DNA from 2 places in the Deinococcus malanensis genome. Region 2 is predicted to be linked to the other one. Evidence: riboswitches for the same ligand, from Rfam matches in the RefSeq annotation. Region 2 holds a riboswitch; the other holds the start of a gene.
What was found. Region 2 has a riboswitch for cyclic di-GMP ahead of IEY49_RS09870 (hypothetical protein). Riboswitches for the same ligand answer to the same signal wherever they lie in the genome.

Region 1: another riboswitch for cyclic di-GMP. It lies ahead of IEY49_RS12180 (hypothetical protein); the one in region 2 lies ahead of IEY49_RS09870 (hypothetical protein).

The regions. Positions count from the first base shown of each region.
Region 1 covers NZ_BMPP01000009.1:153,894-161,721, reverse strand. The annotation lists gene IEY49_RS12195 (YDG/SRA domain-containing protein) at 1-369, shown strand, start outside; gene IEY49_RS12190 (hypothetical protein) at 604-1,362, opposite strand; gene IEY49_RS12185 (COG1361 family protein) at 1,437-4,190, opposite strand; cyclic di-GMP riboswitch class II at 4,560-4,643, shown strand; gene IEY49_RS12180 (hypothetical protein) at 4,692-5,258, shown strand; gene IEY49_RS12175 (hypothetical protein) at 5,317-5,787, shown strand; gene IEY49_RS12170 (RNA-guided endonuclease InsQ/TnpB family protein) at 5,839-6,906, opposite strand; gene IEY49_RS12165 (hypothetical protein) at 7,273-7,695, opposite strand.
Region 2 covers NZ_BMPP01000007.1:89,533-97,360, reverse strand. The annotation lists gene IEY49_RS09885 (insulinase family protein) at 1-569, shown strand, start outside; gene IEY49_RS09880 (hypothetical protein) at 645-1,928, opposite strand; gene IEY49_RS09875 (ABC transporter ATP-binding protein) at 1,925-2,551, opposite strand; gene IEY49_RS09870 (hypothetical protein) at 2,866-3,591, opposite strand; cyclic di-GMP riboswitch class II at 3,593-3,677, opposite strand; gene mnmE (tRNA uridine-5-carboxymethylaminomethyl(34) synthesis GTPase MnmE) at 3,989-5,308, opposite strand; gene IEY49_RS09860 (substrate-binding periplasmic protein) at 5,439-6,194, shown strand; gene IEY49_RS09855 (DUF4258 domain-containing protein) at 6,639-7,220, opposite strand; gene IEY49_RS09850 (GNAT family N-acetyltransferase) at 7,572-7,828, shown strand, end outside.

The DNA.
Region 1 (7,828 bases), on a different contig from region 2:
GTCCTCTATGACTACCAGTGCCAGATCTGTGGAACGCGATTGGAGACGTCTGAAGGTCCATATGCCGAGGCAGCTCATATTCGGCCTTTAGGAAGTCCGCATGATGGTCCCGATTCGGCCTCAAACTTACTGTGCCTCTGCCCGAACCATCATGTGTTATTCGATCATGGTGGACTCGCCGTACAGGATAATTTTGACCTCATCGGTTATCCAGGCCGTCTACAGATTCATGGTCGTCATCAAATCGATCTTGCCTGTGTGCAATACCACCGAGAACGTTATTCTCCGCTCATCCGGGGGAGAAGGTTCCATAACCCCACCCCCGTTTGCAGAAAGGCAATAAATGTCGCCACGAACTCTCCTCGGTAAGATGCAATGCATGGGGCGCAAGGCACCGGTACTCTGTGACTCCCCATGATTGTTAAGGACTATCTTCGCCAGCCTACCGGTGACCGATTCCAGAAAGCTGGGGATGAGGCCGAGCGACAGATGGCCCACTATCTGAAGCGTGCATTCGGGGATAACCCGAGCGTGCATGTCTTCAGGCTAGACACGAGCCCATGCGTATAAGGCTTGGGCACTTGCGGTTCCGAGGTCAGCGGGTTAGTTACGTACGATGTTGACAGTGGAGACCGCTTCGGCGCGGGTGCCGTTGGCGTACTCAGCGGTCACGAACACGGCGTATGTTCCGGCAGCCAGCGTTGGGGGTGCAGCGACCACCAGGTCCACGGTTCCCGGAAGAACCACGGACGGGAGGGTGGTTTCGGTCTTACGTCCGGCGGTGTCCTGGTAGGTCACCCGCAGCGTGAATCGTTCGTAGGCATTACCGCTATTCCGGAAGGTGACCTGGACGTTGGGAGAGCTTCCCGATTCGGTGGCAACATTCTCAATCCGGACGTCGTGGTTCATTGTCCCCGTGACTTCAAGGGCCGTCACCATGGCGTACCGCACCCGGATTCCTACCGCGTTTCCGCCTGCACTAACCGCCGGAGTCTCTGCGTCGACCCCAATGACGCCCCAGTACCCGCCGGTGGCGGTTGCAGGTACAGAAACATTGGCGCGGACCTTGACGGTCCCTTGGGCTGGAACCACATAGGCTGTCTGGTTGAACTTCATGAACCGCTCGAGACTGTGCGGCAGGCTCAGGGCCGGCGCGTGCACCATGGTGCCGTCGGGCGCCTGCGTGTAATCGTTGCTGAAGATGGTCGCGCGCACGGGTGACGTGCCTGAATTGGTCAGGGTGTACTCGATGACTTCGTTGGTGCCGGGCTTCAGGGTGAGCGTGCGTGGGCCGCTGATATACACATCCGCAGCAGCGGACGAAGCGAGGGAGAGCAGAGCAAGTAATGACAGAGTTTTCATAAGACCTCCGGAAACGGCAAGGATGTGGGAATGCTGGCTTTCGCCTGGTGGGTGTGGGCTACGGGACGGCGTGTTCATGGGGGTGAGGGGATTGTCACAATGAGGTGGGTGCTCCGACGGGCAGTGGTGCCGTTGGCAAAGTGAGCCGTGACGGTGACAGGAACGCTGCCGGTCTCCTGAGGGGTGGGCAGCGTCAGCACCCACTCGTCGTCCTGGGGCTGAGTGGCGGCGGAATAGGTCCGTGTGAGGCTGCCCACCTGGACCGTCACTTCCCTCAGGGGTGCGCCGGGGCGCAGGCGCAGCCTGGGAGCCTGGCTTGCTTGAATCACGACACTGTCCCAGATCAGGCGCAGGCTGGGAGTCACCGCGCTGCTGTCGAGCACAGTCCGCCGTGGTCCCGGCGTGGGCACAATGACCGATGCACCGGTAGCCGGCAGAGTCACGTCCACGGGAGGCTGCCCGTCAATGAACACCCGATACTGACCGGGCGCAAGATCGTGGAACTCGAACTGACCGCCAGGAAGCTGCACTGTGGTCCAGCGGGCCTCGGGACCGGTCAGGTTGACACGGACGACCTTGGATGGACCGTCAGAAACCAGCGCACCGGTATCGGGATCAGTGTAGGAGACCTGACCCTGCAGAACGGTTGCCGGCTGAGCACGGAACGTCACGGTCCCACCGGGTGCCACCTCGGCCGAGCTGTTAATCATCACCATGTGTGCTGGAAGGTCGTTGACGTTGACGGTTGCCAGACAGGCGCTGGTCGGGCCAGTCACTGTGGCTTCGCCGCGCTCATTCGTCTGGAACTGCCGGTTACACGCCGAAATACGGACATTTGCGAGGGGCTGGAGCGTTCCGTTGAGGTCCTGTACCACCCGCACAGTCCGGCGACTCGGGTCGGGTCCGGCGAGCAGTTCAGCAAGCTTATCGGTCGTGGGCAAAAACGTGGAGTAACTCAGCCCGGCCTTCAGGTGCAGAGGTCCTCCTGACAGGGGAAGCGTCGTGCCCACGAAGCCGCCCCACCCGCCCGGTGAGGCATACGTCGCCTGCGCCGAAAGCTGAAGTTGAGGACGAGTCAGAAGGGAAACCGCGTGCGCCCCGCCTTCCAGGGTCCACTGACCGCCCAGCGCCTGCGCGTATCCCACACCCTTGACCGCGAGGTCAAGGGCACCGTCGGTTGCTGCGGTCGCTTCCATTTTCACGGTCCCGGCCCCGACCGGCGTGCTTGTCTGTGCCTTCAGGGAAGAGCGGGCGACGCCATGCTGGTTCAGGTACACGGAACCGAGCAGGTTCCACTGCGTTACGCCGAACTGACCCTGACCGCTGGCTGTCGCGACGCCGCCGAGAGGGCCGCCCGGGTTGCCGTTGAGCTTCAGCTCAATGCGTCCTGTGACGGGTTTTGTGGTGTACGAGGTCCCGGCGGCGAGTTCCCACGGGCCGGCCGTCATCTGCTTGAAGGTCGCGGACGCCGGTCCGTAGGTGCCGCTGATCGTAACGGCGGACAGGGACTGCGCTGAGAAGTCGGCGCGGACCCCGAATTTAGGCCGGCCGGGCAGTTCCTTCCATTGAGTATCCAGCGCTGCCCAACTGCTCCGGCCGCCTGAGGCACTGGCCTGCACCTCGGCCGCTTCAGTGCGGTAGGTGGCGGCCGCTGTCCACGGCACACTCCGCTCAGGGGCCACAAAGAGCGACACGCTGAACGGGCCGGTACTGCCGGTGGCGCTCACCGCCGGGTCACGCAGCTGGCTGTTGACATTTGCTGTGACACTCGCGCTTGCAGTGGCCGTCATCAGGTCTGCTTTCATTCCGACGCGTGCGGCCCCCTGCTCCGGCACCGCTGCGCCTACCTCGACCTGCCGGACGATTCCTCCTGGACGCCAGCGGTGGGCCAGATACGCGCCGCGGCCGACGGTTCCCGCAGGATTGCTCGCATCGGATTCGGCAACATTCAGGCGTGTTTCGCCGTGTGTCACGCTGGCGCTTTTGAGCTTGAAGCCGGAGGCCTGACGTTCGATGTCGGCCTGAACAGCTGTAATCCGGCTGAGGCGCCCGTCAATCAGGAGTGACCCGGTGACACCTGCCGTGACGCCGGATTCTGCTTTCAGGCTGGTTCGCAAGCGGACGCCGTAGGCAGAATCCGCCCCAGCTCCCGTGTGCCCCCGGATGCGTAACGTATGGGTGACGGGTCTGAGGCCGCCTTTGAACGTGACGGTCGCAGTCTGCTGGCTGAGAGCAGCCGGGAGCACGAGCAGCACGGTGCGCTGCTCCCCTGGCATGAGACGCAGGTAGGGGGACTCGATGGTGCCTGAATCGGCGGTGACGGTGACGTCGGCCGCGCCGGTGCCTGTGTTGCGAACCTGGAGCGGAATGCGGGCAGGCGCGTCAGGAAGAACGGCGGCCTCAGCCGGACCCTGAACCACCAGTTGCGCATACTCCGGCCAGCGCACCGGCACTTCGAGATGCTGGACTCCCTGCGGAGTGGTGACGCTGAAAGTCATGACGAAGTTAGCCAGCAAGTTGCCTGGGGTATCGACGCGAAGGGAAAGGGGCAGCAGCGGCGTGGGGCTTGCCGGAAGCTTCCGGGGGTACGTGACGTGAATGCCTGGCGGCAGGTCGCCGATAAGGTTCAGTTCGAGCGGGAGATTGTGTAACTCCGCAGGCAGGTGCATGACCGCCAGCGCCTCGCCGGTCGTGGACAGTGTGACCGCCGGGAGTGCCTTCGTCGGGGAATCCGCCGTGAGTCCGGGCGCCATCGACAGCAGCAAGGCTGCAGTCAGTGACGCCACGCGGGTAAACGCGCGGACAACAGGGCGAGACGAAGGGGCCATCAGCATGAAATCTAGGCGCAGCCCTGTCACACGGGCATGACCCGGGCGTGGCTGAATGCTGCGGTGCCGTGATTGGTGCGCTATGAAGCTGCCGATTGTGTTCTGGTGAGAATCCACGGGGTGGGACAGGGTGGCTGAAGACATTCGGAGCCTTGCTGGTTCAGTTCTTCCGGCCGGGCACTGCCTGGAGGTTCCTTCTTCGTCCTGTTCCCTGTCATGCATCTCGAAGGCTGAAGGCGGGTCAAGGGGGAATGACCGTCACGCCAAGTGTTCTGACATTCACGGCCTTCACGAGCGAGGGATGAGCCTGACGTAAGGAGGAGGTAAGAAAGCCGCCACTACGGTGTGTACATCCATCAGGACCTCCTGCTTGGGTTGGAAAGCAATGAAGCACATTCCGTAACCGGGCACCTGGAATGTGTGGAGCAAGTGGTGCGACCGATCCGGCCTTGCTGAACCATCGTTGTCTCAGCGCTGCCGACTGCTGTTCTAGGAGTCGAAATGAACAACCGTACCCCCCTGTTCGCCGTTCCCTTCCGTACCGCGCTGCTCGCCCTGACCAGCTTGAGCCTGGCTTCCGGCGCCCTCGCGAACACGGGCACCGACACCGTCACCGCCACCGGCACCGTGCCCGCCCCCACCGTCAGCGTCGTGCTCATGACTGATGCGGCCACGCCGGCGGACTTCGGCACCGGCTACGCCCTTAATCAGCTGAACAACAGCACCTTCGCTTACGGCAGCAACTTTCTGATCAAACTTACCTACGCAAACGTCACCACCAACGTCTCTCTGGCCCTCTCCGGCAGCCAAGCGAACTACCTCCTCGCGTACCGCCACACCCCGAGCGGCGGCACCCTCACCTCGGACGTGCCGTTCTCCACCAGCGTCGGCACCGCCACGGCCAGCGGCACAGCGACCGACACGTACGCGAGCGGTGCCACCACCACCGCCTTCAACGCTTTTGGCACTTCGACAGGTGCGACGCGCTTCGCGATCGGCGCAAAATCCACCACCGCCGCCGTCACCAGCCTCAGCACCACCATCACCCTGACCGCCACCGCCAACTAAACCTGAGACTTTTAAGCCGGGCAGAAGGGTACTTCTGTCCGGCTTATGCTGGAGGCCCATGCGACGCCGCTATCTTGCTGTCTGTTTATTGCTGCTTTCCTGCGCCTCGGCGCAGACGGTCAGCGTGCAGATTCTTACGGACGCGAGCCTGCCCGCTGATTTCGGGGTCAATTATCCGCTTGGCCAGACCCGCAACGACGCGTATGTGTACGGAGCGAACTTCATCATAGGCGTGTCGTACGACCTGCCAAGCAGTTCATCTCTGACCTTGAGCCTGTCGGGATCACAAGCGAATTATTTTCTGGCATGGACGGTCGCGGGCAGCGGGATCGACCAGGCGATGGGTACGGCTCTTGGAACGGCCGTAAGCGGGGTGAGCGGGTCCCAGTCCAATGTGTATTACCGGCAGGACGGAACCCTGCATTTGCTGGCGGGCGAAGCGACGCGCTACAGGATCGGAGCGCGGGCAACTCCCGCCGCCACGGCAGACCTGAATACCGTTATCACGCTGACCCTGACCAGCAATTAAGGTGTCTGGGCGCTCTTCAGTGACCTACCAACGGATGAATCCTTTGGCTTTTCAGGCAACGCTTGCGTTCACTACCGCTACGTTGATGCCTGATGGGACGGCCCGCCCCAGGATGTTCCGCGCTGCGTTCAGGTCGGCATTGTCCATATGACCGCAGGCGACACACCGAAAGCGCGACTGACTCGCTCGGTTCTCCCGGCAGGTGTGCCCGCAGGCGTTGCACCGCTGAGAGGTGTACCGGGGGTCTACGCGCACCACTTTCCGAGCGGCCCATTCTGCCTTCTGGGAAAGGAGAGAAAAGAACTGACCCCAGCCCACATCGTGAATGCTGCGGGCCAGGTTGCCCCGTCCCATCGCACCGACGCCTAAGTCTTCGTGGGCTATCAAATCGTTCTCTCGGACGAGTTTGAGAGCGGTCTTGTGGTGGAAGTCGAGTCGCTGCCGTGCGACCTTCCGATGCAGTTTTGCGACCTGTTGGACGGCCTTTCTGCGCCTGTTGCTCCGCTTGTTCCGCTTGCGACTGACCGCACGCTGAGCCACCCGCAGCTTCTTCAGACCCCCCTGAAAGTGACGGGGGTTCTCCACAAACTCCCCATCGGAGGTGATGCAAAACCATGTCGTTCCCACGTCCACACCCACCGAGCTTCCCGAAACGGGAAGCGGCTGGGCTTCCACCTCGCACACGTAGCTGACGTACCATTCTCCGCAGTCCCGCGTGATGGTGGCCGTCTTGACCTTGCCTTCCAACGGGCGGTGCAGCCGGATTCGGATGTTCCCGATTTTGGAGAAGAAAGCGGTCTTGTCCGACACGCTGAATCCCGACTGCGGGTAGCAGATGGAATCGAACCTGTCCCGCCCCTGGAAACGGGGATAGCCGGGCTTGGAGCCTTCCTTGACCCTGCGGAAGAACGCCTTGAATGCCTTGTCCAGGCGCTTGAGAACGTCCTGAAGCACCTGCGAGTAGACCCCGGCGTATTCCGGCAGGGCCGCCTTGATTTCCGTCAGGTACTTCATCTGGTCGTACCCGGTCACGGTCTTCTTTGCCTTGCGGTAGGCGTCCCGGCGTTCCTGTAAGGCCGCGTTGTACAGGTTGCGGCAAAGCCGGAGCTGTTCGGTCAGCGCAGCTTCCTGCGCCTTCGTGGGACGCAGACGGTAGCGGAATGCCTTGAGGTGGGTGGTAGTCTGGATGTGCGTTCACCTCCCTGTAAGGTGTCGCCGTCCCCGCGCCTGACTCCCCAGAAAGGCGGCGGGTTTTTGCTGTTCCAGCATACCACGCGGCGGCGCTTTCGCCTCAGACATAAGCATCAGCACTCCGCCCTTCGGGCGGCTGGGTTATCCATCCCACCCTCGAAAGGGTGGGATGGATAACCCAGCCCCTTCTCAGTAAAGACCGTCGGGGCTGTGGTGGCGGGCTGGTCTCAGCCAAGCTCCATGGCTAAGAATGATCGCTTTAGCGGGCGCCCCGGGCAACTCCTGATGCCCCGCTCAAGAGCGTTCCCGCAAGCGGTGCTGACTGCCTTCACGCAGCCGGTTGTAGACCCGGATTAAGCTCTGCGCAACTGGCATCAGCTCGGAGCGTTCTTCCGGCGTGAGCGTGCTTGGTTTCAGGGTTGCTGCAACACGGAGCCCTTCAGCGAGGATGAGGTACGCGAGGTTCTCCGGAGTCAACGGGTGCAGCCAGAATTCTTTAGTGTCAAACAGAGGCCGGCCCGTGGCCGTGTCATAGCTGTACCCGCCCGCTGTAGTGATGCTCAAGGGGGTAATGGTGGTGATGGTATCGATACGCCAGGGTTGGTTGCGACGTTCGATACAGACGAGACCGCCTATGAAAGGACCCGCAACAACTTCAAGGTTTTCTTGCAGTGCGAGCAGGTCGTACGTGCGAGCAAGAGCTGCTTTTGAAGGCATAACTCCATCCTGATTGAAAGTTGTTATGAGCGCCAGCCTCAGGCCCACCCTATGTTGTTAATAAGTCGAGAGGATTAGCAGGGACCTGGAATTATCCGGGCTTTCTAGTCCCGGCGGTTGGGTGGGACTAGAG
Region 2 (7,828 bases):
AGGCCCGCCTGACCGACTCCCCGGTGGCTTTCAATGCGGTGGCCTTCCAGACCGTCCCCTATACCCACGCCGACAGCCCGGCCCTGCTGGTGTTGTCGCGGCTGCTGCGCAGCGAGTACCTGTTGTCGGAAATCCGCGAGAAGGGCGGCGCCTACGGTGGTGGTGCCAGCTTCGAGCCGCAGCAGGGCCTGTTTTCCATGAGCAGCTACCGCGACCCGCACATCTCCCGCACCCTGCAGGTATTCCGTGACGCCCGCGCGTTCCTGGATACGCCTCTGGGCGAGCGTGAACTGACCGAGGCGATCCTGGCCTCCAGCAAGCTGCTCGATCCCCTGACCAGCCCCGACACGGCCGGCCGCCTGCGCTTCTTCGGTGATCAGGCCGGCTACACGCCCGAGGTACAGGAGGCCTACAAGGACCGCCTGCTGCAGGTGGCCCTTGATGACCTGAGGCGCGTCATGGACACCTACCTGACGCCTGAGCGTGCGGCCTACGGTCTGGTCGCCGGCCGTGATCCGAACGAGGACGTCAAGGAACTGGGCCTCAACTTCGCTGTGCAGACCATCTGAGTTTGGAAGGAGGGGACAGGGAGAGGCGGCCGCCTCTCCCTGTTTTGCTGTGGGGTTTTGAGCTGTCTCCCGTCTTCAGCCTGCGCGGCTCAGCAAAGGAAGTCCGCCGGCCAGCGCGACGGCCAGCGGCGCCCAGGCGGTGGCGCCCAGATGGACGCACAGCACGGCCGCCAGGACCGGCAGCAGGGCCGCCCCGAACCGCAGCTCTCCTTGCGGTGTGCCGGTATGACCTGACCGCTGCAGCCAGGCCAGGGTGTTCAGGGCGGCCCAGGGCATCAGGGCTGTGGCTGCTCCCAGGGCCACGGGCAGCCCCAGGACTATCCCGACCAGTGCGCCCGGCAACGCCAGCAGGCCCAGCATTACGCCGGCTGGTGCTGTCCTGACCAGTGGCCTGAGGTGGCCGGGCAGGGGCAGCGCCAGTGGCACGGCCGGCGGCAGCAGCGGCAGGAGCAGACTCAGCAGGACCGCCAGGGGAACGGGCATGGCGGGAGCCCAGGTCAGGGCCAGGGCGCCGCCGCCGAGCAGCAGGGCCGGCCAGAGGAGCGCCGGACGGCGCCCCAGATGCAGGGTGCCGCGCCACCACATGGCAGCGAATGGACCATGACCGCGCAGAATGGGGGTCCAGCGTCTGGGCCAGGGCTCACCATCGGGCGTCACATCAACTGGCGGCAGGTTCAGTCGCCGGGCGCCCTGCCGGATGGCCTCGACCTGCAGTCGCCGGATGGCCTGCGGAGGAAGATCCCTCAGCCAAAGCTGCTGCCACAGGAGCGCCAGGACCAGAGCTGTTCCCGTCACCAGCAGCGGCAGCATCGTGGGGGCCCAGATGGACAGCAAAGGCAGCGCAAGACTGCCCACCGCACCCTGCAGGGTGCCCCGGCGGCCAGCCAGGCGGGCGTCATGAGCGACAGCACGCAGCAGAAGGTGAGCCACGGCCACCATGGGCAGGGCCAGCGCGAGTGGCGCCCAGTTTGGCAACCATGCGGCCAGTAGTCCTCCTGCAGCAAGCCCCAGGATCGCCTGGACAGCCAGCTGTGGCAGCAGTGCTCCACACAGCACCACCCAACCCGGGACCGGAGCACGCAGCAGCGCCACGCCTGCACCCTGTACTCCTACCGGTGGCCGGCGCGTGAGCAGCGCCGGGAGCAGGAGGCTCACCACGCCGGCCCCTACCCGGCCGGCCGGGTAGGGCAGGGCCACCTGGAAGATCTGCCATACACTCACCAGCGCCACAGCCGCGCAGGCAGCAAGAAACAGCACCATCGGCCAGATATCCGGGTGGGTCCATGAAATCCAGGCTCGGATCAGCGCTCGCTTCCAGGTCAGTCGGTGAAGGGCCCAGACCACAGACGAAGGCGTCACGAGATCTCAGGCAGCAGGGACAGGTCCAGCCTGCGTGGATCCAGACCCTCCAGTTCGTCGCCGTGGGTCACGACAATTACGGCTCCACCCTGGGCGACGTGACGACCTATGGCCCGACGCAGCGCTTCTCTGGAAGCCGCGTCCAGAGTTCCGAACGGTTCGTCGAGCAGGGTCAGCCCGCAGCGCAGCCCCAGCGCCGCAGCCAGGGCGACCTTCTGCCGGGTTCCACGTGACAGGCTGGTCGGCCAGTCTTCCAGCCAGTCGTTCAGACCGAACTGCTGGGCGTGACTCAGCAGCGGTCGAGCCGGCTGGCTCCAGGCTGCGGCCAGGAACTCTAGCCATTCACGGACGGTCAGGTCACCCGGCAGTTCGGGATCGGTGGGCACAAAAGCGGTGTGCCGGCGGGCCTGGACGCTTCCTGGTCTGGAGCCCGCGATCCGGATCTGCCCCTGGTACGGCTGGTCACCGGCCAGAGCACGCAGTAACGTGGTTTTCCCTGCACCATTGGACCCGCGCAGATGCAGCAGGTCTCCAGTGTTGAGTTGTAAGGATGGCAGCTGAACAGATACGCGGCGGCCAGGTGATATCTGCAGATTCTGCACGTCCAGCAGGGGAGCGAGCACGGAAGAGCGGAGTTCGGGCGCCGAACAGACGAGGGGTTCGGTGAATACAGAACCGGGGCGGGGCATAATCCCGGTACGTCCGCCGACGCCGGCCGGTTGCCTGTGGCGTTCTTTGCCCGCCCAGCCATAGCGGAAGACGGCGCCAATCATTTTCCCCGCTTTCTACCGGACACTTTGCCGAGTCTCTTTCGCCGCTATGGTCTCCTGCAAAGTTCAGGCACGACCGATCGGTACAGTGGGGTTTGAATGCGAACAGGCCACAGGGGGCGCTCGCACGTGCGAAGTGTGCGGGCGCCCCCTGTGGCCTGGTGGGATCAGCGGCGGCCGGGCGTCACGGGGGGCTGTGCGGGCGCTGGCACAGATGGCGCCTGTACCTGGGCCGGCTGCGCTGGGGTCTGAGCCGGCTGTGTGGAGACTTGGGCCGGCTGCGTGGAGACCTGGGCGTTGCCCGCGCCGGCGGCAGCAGCGGCCACACCTGTTTCCGAGTTGGTCGCGCCAGTGGCGGCGCTGGGGTTGGTCAGGCCGTTCTGGGCAGCACCGGCACCCGTCGTGCTGGGTTTGCCGGCGGTATCAGGAGCAGTGGCAGCAGGCTTAGCGGTACTGGCAGCAGGCTTGCTGGCGGCGCTGCTGGCCTTTGCCGCGTTCTGACGAGCTGCAGCTGCGCGGGCGGCGGCGGCGTCGCGGTTAACCGCGGCGATCAGGGGAAGAGTGACTTTTGGTCCGTTCGTGCCCTGGTAGCTGACAAACAGGGTTCCGCTGGCGGTGGCGCGGGTGGCCAGCGTGTAGGTGACGCTGCCTGCCTTCACGGTGGTGGCGTCGGCCAGAGTAAAGCCTTTCACGAGGCTCAGCGTGCCGTCGGCACTGATGGTGGCGACCGTCTGACCTGCTGCGTTCAGCAGGGTGATCTTGACACCGCTGGCGGCCAGCTGCTTGAGGCTGCTGGCAAAGGTGCTATCGGGAAGGGTGGGGGCCGCGCTCTGGGCGCTGGCAGCACCGAGAACGAGGGCCAGCAGGGCGGACAACAGATGGGTCTTCTTCATGGGTTCTCCTGGTCGGTCTCACCACTGGCTCGCTGCACGTCAGGTGACCGGATAGAACGTGCAGGTCAATGCCTGTCAGGAGGGGCGGAAGGATGAAACGACGCCCTGACGACTTCATTTTAGGCTCATAGACCTGAATTTTGGCCCCCTGGACAGGGGCAGAGCCGCCCTGGCCCGGCAGTGACGGTCAAGCTGGGTTCGCCTGTCTGCTCCTCATGTCTGGAGCAGGTGTCAAACAGCTGGCGTCTGTTCGACCCACCGAAGCGAGGAGCTGTTGATGAGCAGAACGCGCAATCGGGTCACCGAGAGGTGCTTTTCCAGATGCCGTCATCCGGAGAAGCGCTCAGCGGTCTGCCAGCCGTGACGATCGCCCGAAGACAGGCAAAGTCTCTCGGGCCTACTTGCCCACGCAGAAGTTGCGGAAGACGGCGTCGACGACGTCCTCTTGCACGTCGCGTCCGGTCAGGTCCGACAGGGCACGCAGCGCTTCTTCCAGTTCCCAGCTCGCCAGGTCGTCGGGCAGGTGACGGGCCGCCTGCACATGGGCCAGGGCGCGGCGCGCGGCGTCCGCCTGACGTTCGGTGGTCAGCCAGGCTTCGCCGCGCGCTGCGTCTCCCATCAGCGCCGCATGGATGGCGTCCCGAAGCTGGGGCAGCCCCTCACCGGTCACGGCACTCACGCGCAGGGCCGCAGCGTCGCTCCAGGCAGCGTCCAGGTCAGCCTTGGTCTGCACACGGATCATGCGGGCGCCTTCAGGCAGGTCGGTGGGCAATGCTTCGCGGGGCTGCTGGCCGTCCTCAAGCACCAGGACCAGATCCGCAGCCCCCGCCAGCGCCACGGCCTGTTTCACTCCGGCGGCTTCCACCTGATCCGTGGTGTGACGGATGCCGGCAGTGTCCACCAGCGTGACCGGCACGCCGGCCAGTTCCACGCCAGCTTCCAGATAGTCGCGTGTGGTACCAGGGATGGGCGTGACAATGCTGCGTTCATATCCCAGCAGGGCATTGAGCAGGCTGCTTTTCCCGGCGTTGGGCCGGCCGATCAGGGCCAGCCGGGCGCCCCGCGTCGCCACCTGACCGGCGCGGGCACTCTGGACCAGCTCACTCAGGTCGTGCTCGGCCGCCTGAAGGGGCGCCTCCCGGTCCTCCTCGGGCACGCCTTCCTCCGGGTAGTCCAGCATGGCCTGCAGGGCGGCCAGCGTGCGGGTGATGTTGCCCCCGATCCGAGCGATTCGCGATCCCAGTGCGCCAGACAGCCCCAGGCTGGCCTGCCGGCGCGCGGCGTCGGTCTGCGCTTCGACCAGACCCAGCACTGCCTCGGCCTGCGCCAGATCTAGACGCCCCGAGAGGTAGGCCCGCAGCGTAAATTCACCGGGTCGGGCCGGCCGCGCACCCAGTTCCAGTACCCGGGACAGCACCCGCCCCAGCACCGCCGGGCTGCCGTGGGCCTGCAACTCGGCCACATCCTCACCGGTATAGCTGTGGGGGCCACGGAAGACCAGACACAGGCCCTCGTCCAGCACCTCACCATCGGCCGCGATCAGCTGACCGAAGAGAAACCGGCCGCCCGGGGTCCGCGTGGGCTTGCGTTTCCCTGCAAACATCCCGTCGGCCACGGTCAGGGCCTGCGGACCACTGACCCGCACGATGCCCACCCCAGCGCTGCCCGGAGCGGTGGCAATGGCGGCAATAGTGTCGGTCAGTCCGGATCGGGTCACCGCCGCAGGGTAGCAGGCCAAGGCGCACCCGACGGATGTGAGGTTTTGTACAAATGCCGTCGCTTCTGTGAGGCGCGCGTGAGGCAACTTTGTGATAATTCAAACAGATTCTGTTCGACCGGAGGTTCCTGTGAAACGAACTGCTGTTCTGTCGCTTCTGTCTGCTGCCCTGCTGGGCGGCCACAGCGAAGCCCGCACCCTCGCTGAGATTCGAAACAGCGGCACCCTGCGTATTGCCACCAGCGCTGACTTCGCTCCCTACAGCTTTATGCAGGCCGGCATGTTCACCGGCTTCGACATAGATCTGGGCAATGAGCTGGCTCTGCGTATGGGCCTGCACGTCGAGTGGGTGACCCTGCCCTATGACGGCCTGTTGGGGAAGCTCAATACCGGTGACGAGGTGGATGTGGTCTTCGCCACGACCAGCACCACCCAGAACCAGAGCGTGCTGACCTCGGCCGCGTACGGCTGCACCAACACCGTGCTGCTGACCCGCAGGGGCGGTCCTACGTCGCAGAAAGCGCTCTCCGGTAAGACCCTGGGTGCTGAGGAGGGGCGTCCCTACCTGACTTACCTTAAGAAAATGCCTTTCCAGAAAATTGTGCAGGTCTACCCCAGCTCTACCGATGCCATCCTGGCGGCGGCCACGGGACGGGTGGCGGCCGTGGCCACCGACCAGTACACCGCGCTCAGCGCGATGAAAACCTATCCCAAGGCCAATCTGGTCATCGGGCAGACCCTCGCCCGCGAGCAGCTGGTGCTGGCAGTGGGCCGCAAAAACACCGCCCTGCGTGATGCCATCAACACGACGCTGAAAAGCATGCAGCGCGAGGGCAGCATCAACGCCCTGGGCCAGTCCTACTTTGGCAAGAAAATCGGCTGCTGAAACCAGGCTCTGATCCGGCAGCACGGGACTTTTGATGCCAGCCACACACCGACCAGCTTTGCGGAGGCCAGCGCACAAACCTGAAAGCGCTGGCCTGCCCGCACCCTGAGGTTTGTGCGTCTTCGAGGGTCAGGGCTGAAAGTAGGGGTGCGTTGCAGATGGAAATGAAGGGGCTGGAGTTCATTCCAGCCTCCTTTGCTAAGACGTATACGGATCACCAACAGGCGACGTATGAAGCCGCTCTGCTGGAAGCCTGCGCGGCGCTTCCTGTCGTGGCTGATCTGTTAAGCGACGAGGACGGGCGGCCATTCGTCAGGTCTCACTCATCCCCATGTTCAGGGGAACGCAGGCTATGAAGCCGGCTGCCTGTGCCACCGCAGCCACGCTGGCCCAACCGTGCATCCTCCTGAGTCCAGCCGCAGTTTGATACTCATGTGCCCCGGTTCAGGCGCTTTTCTTCCACTTGCCCTTGCTGCGGTATCCCACCCTGTTGCCGGCCTGGGCGGTGCGCACGCGAATGCGTTCGTCGTCGTAGCGCAGCATCACGGCCAGGCGCGCGCGGCTGATGATGTGGTAGGGGTGCTTGGGCACGAAGGCGGTCACGATGTCCACATGCCCGTCGCGGTAGTGCTGCACCACCACATGCAGGGGAAGCGACACCCCGCAGGCCTCAAAGGCTCCGCAGACCAGCCAACGCCGGTCGTCGGGGTAGACCGCGCGCACCCGGCCGGACAGCAGCACATTCATGATGTCGTGTTCCAGAAAGCCCTCGGCGCGCGCGTGACCGATGGCATGCGGGCAGACGTGGTACCGCCCGTCGTACACGGCGTCACGCAGCCGGGCATGGGCGCGTGACAGGCTGAAATCATCGGTGGCAATTCCTGCCAGTTCTACTTCCCGCTGGGGATTGATCGGAGTCGGACGTGCCGGACGAGGCGCCGGGGGCGGTGTGGGGGCCCGCCTGGCGGCTTTCTCGGCGCGGGAGAGCTGGGCGCGCAGGGCAAGCAGATCGGTTCCGGCCTGCAGCGACGTCTGCAGTGAAGCAGGTCGCGGCTCGGCCGGTGCCGACGAGCCCCGGCGTGTTTTGCTGGACGGTTTGGTCACGGCGAAAGCACCTCCCGGAAAAGTCCTCCGCCCGGCTGCTCCTGTCCTTTTGAAGGCTGCTGCGCGGCCCCAAAATAGAAAAGGCCCCTCAAACACGCGGTGGTGTTCGTGGGGAGGCGGCTGACGTACCCTGATTCAGGGCATGCGGGGAGAATAGCACGCCAGCACCTGCACGCGGCGTGACGCGGGAGGCAGACACAGAGGGAGCAGCCCTCCTACCCTGAGGGCACACCGGTTACCGCCTCATTTCTTGCTTTCGCTGGAGGTTCACCCATGATCCGTCCGATGCAGGCCACCGACACCCCAGACGTTCTCGCGCTCCTGAACTGGATGGATGACGCCCCGGAACGCGAGGTGTTCGCCCCGGACTCCCGCGACGCCCGCGAACTGCAACTTGAATGCGAGGACAACACCTGTTTCGTGCTCGACGGCAACGAAGGGGTGGTCGCCTACTGCGCCATCGGCCAGTTTCGTGACGGCATGGTGCTTGAAGGCCCAGTTAGTGAACCGGGAACGTCAGGTGCCCTGGC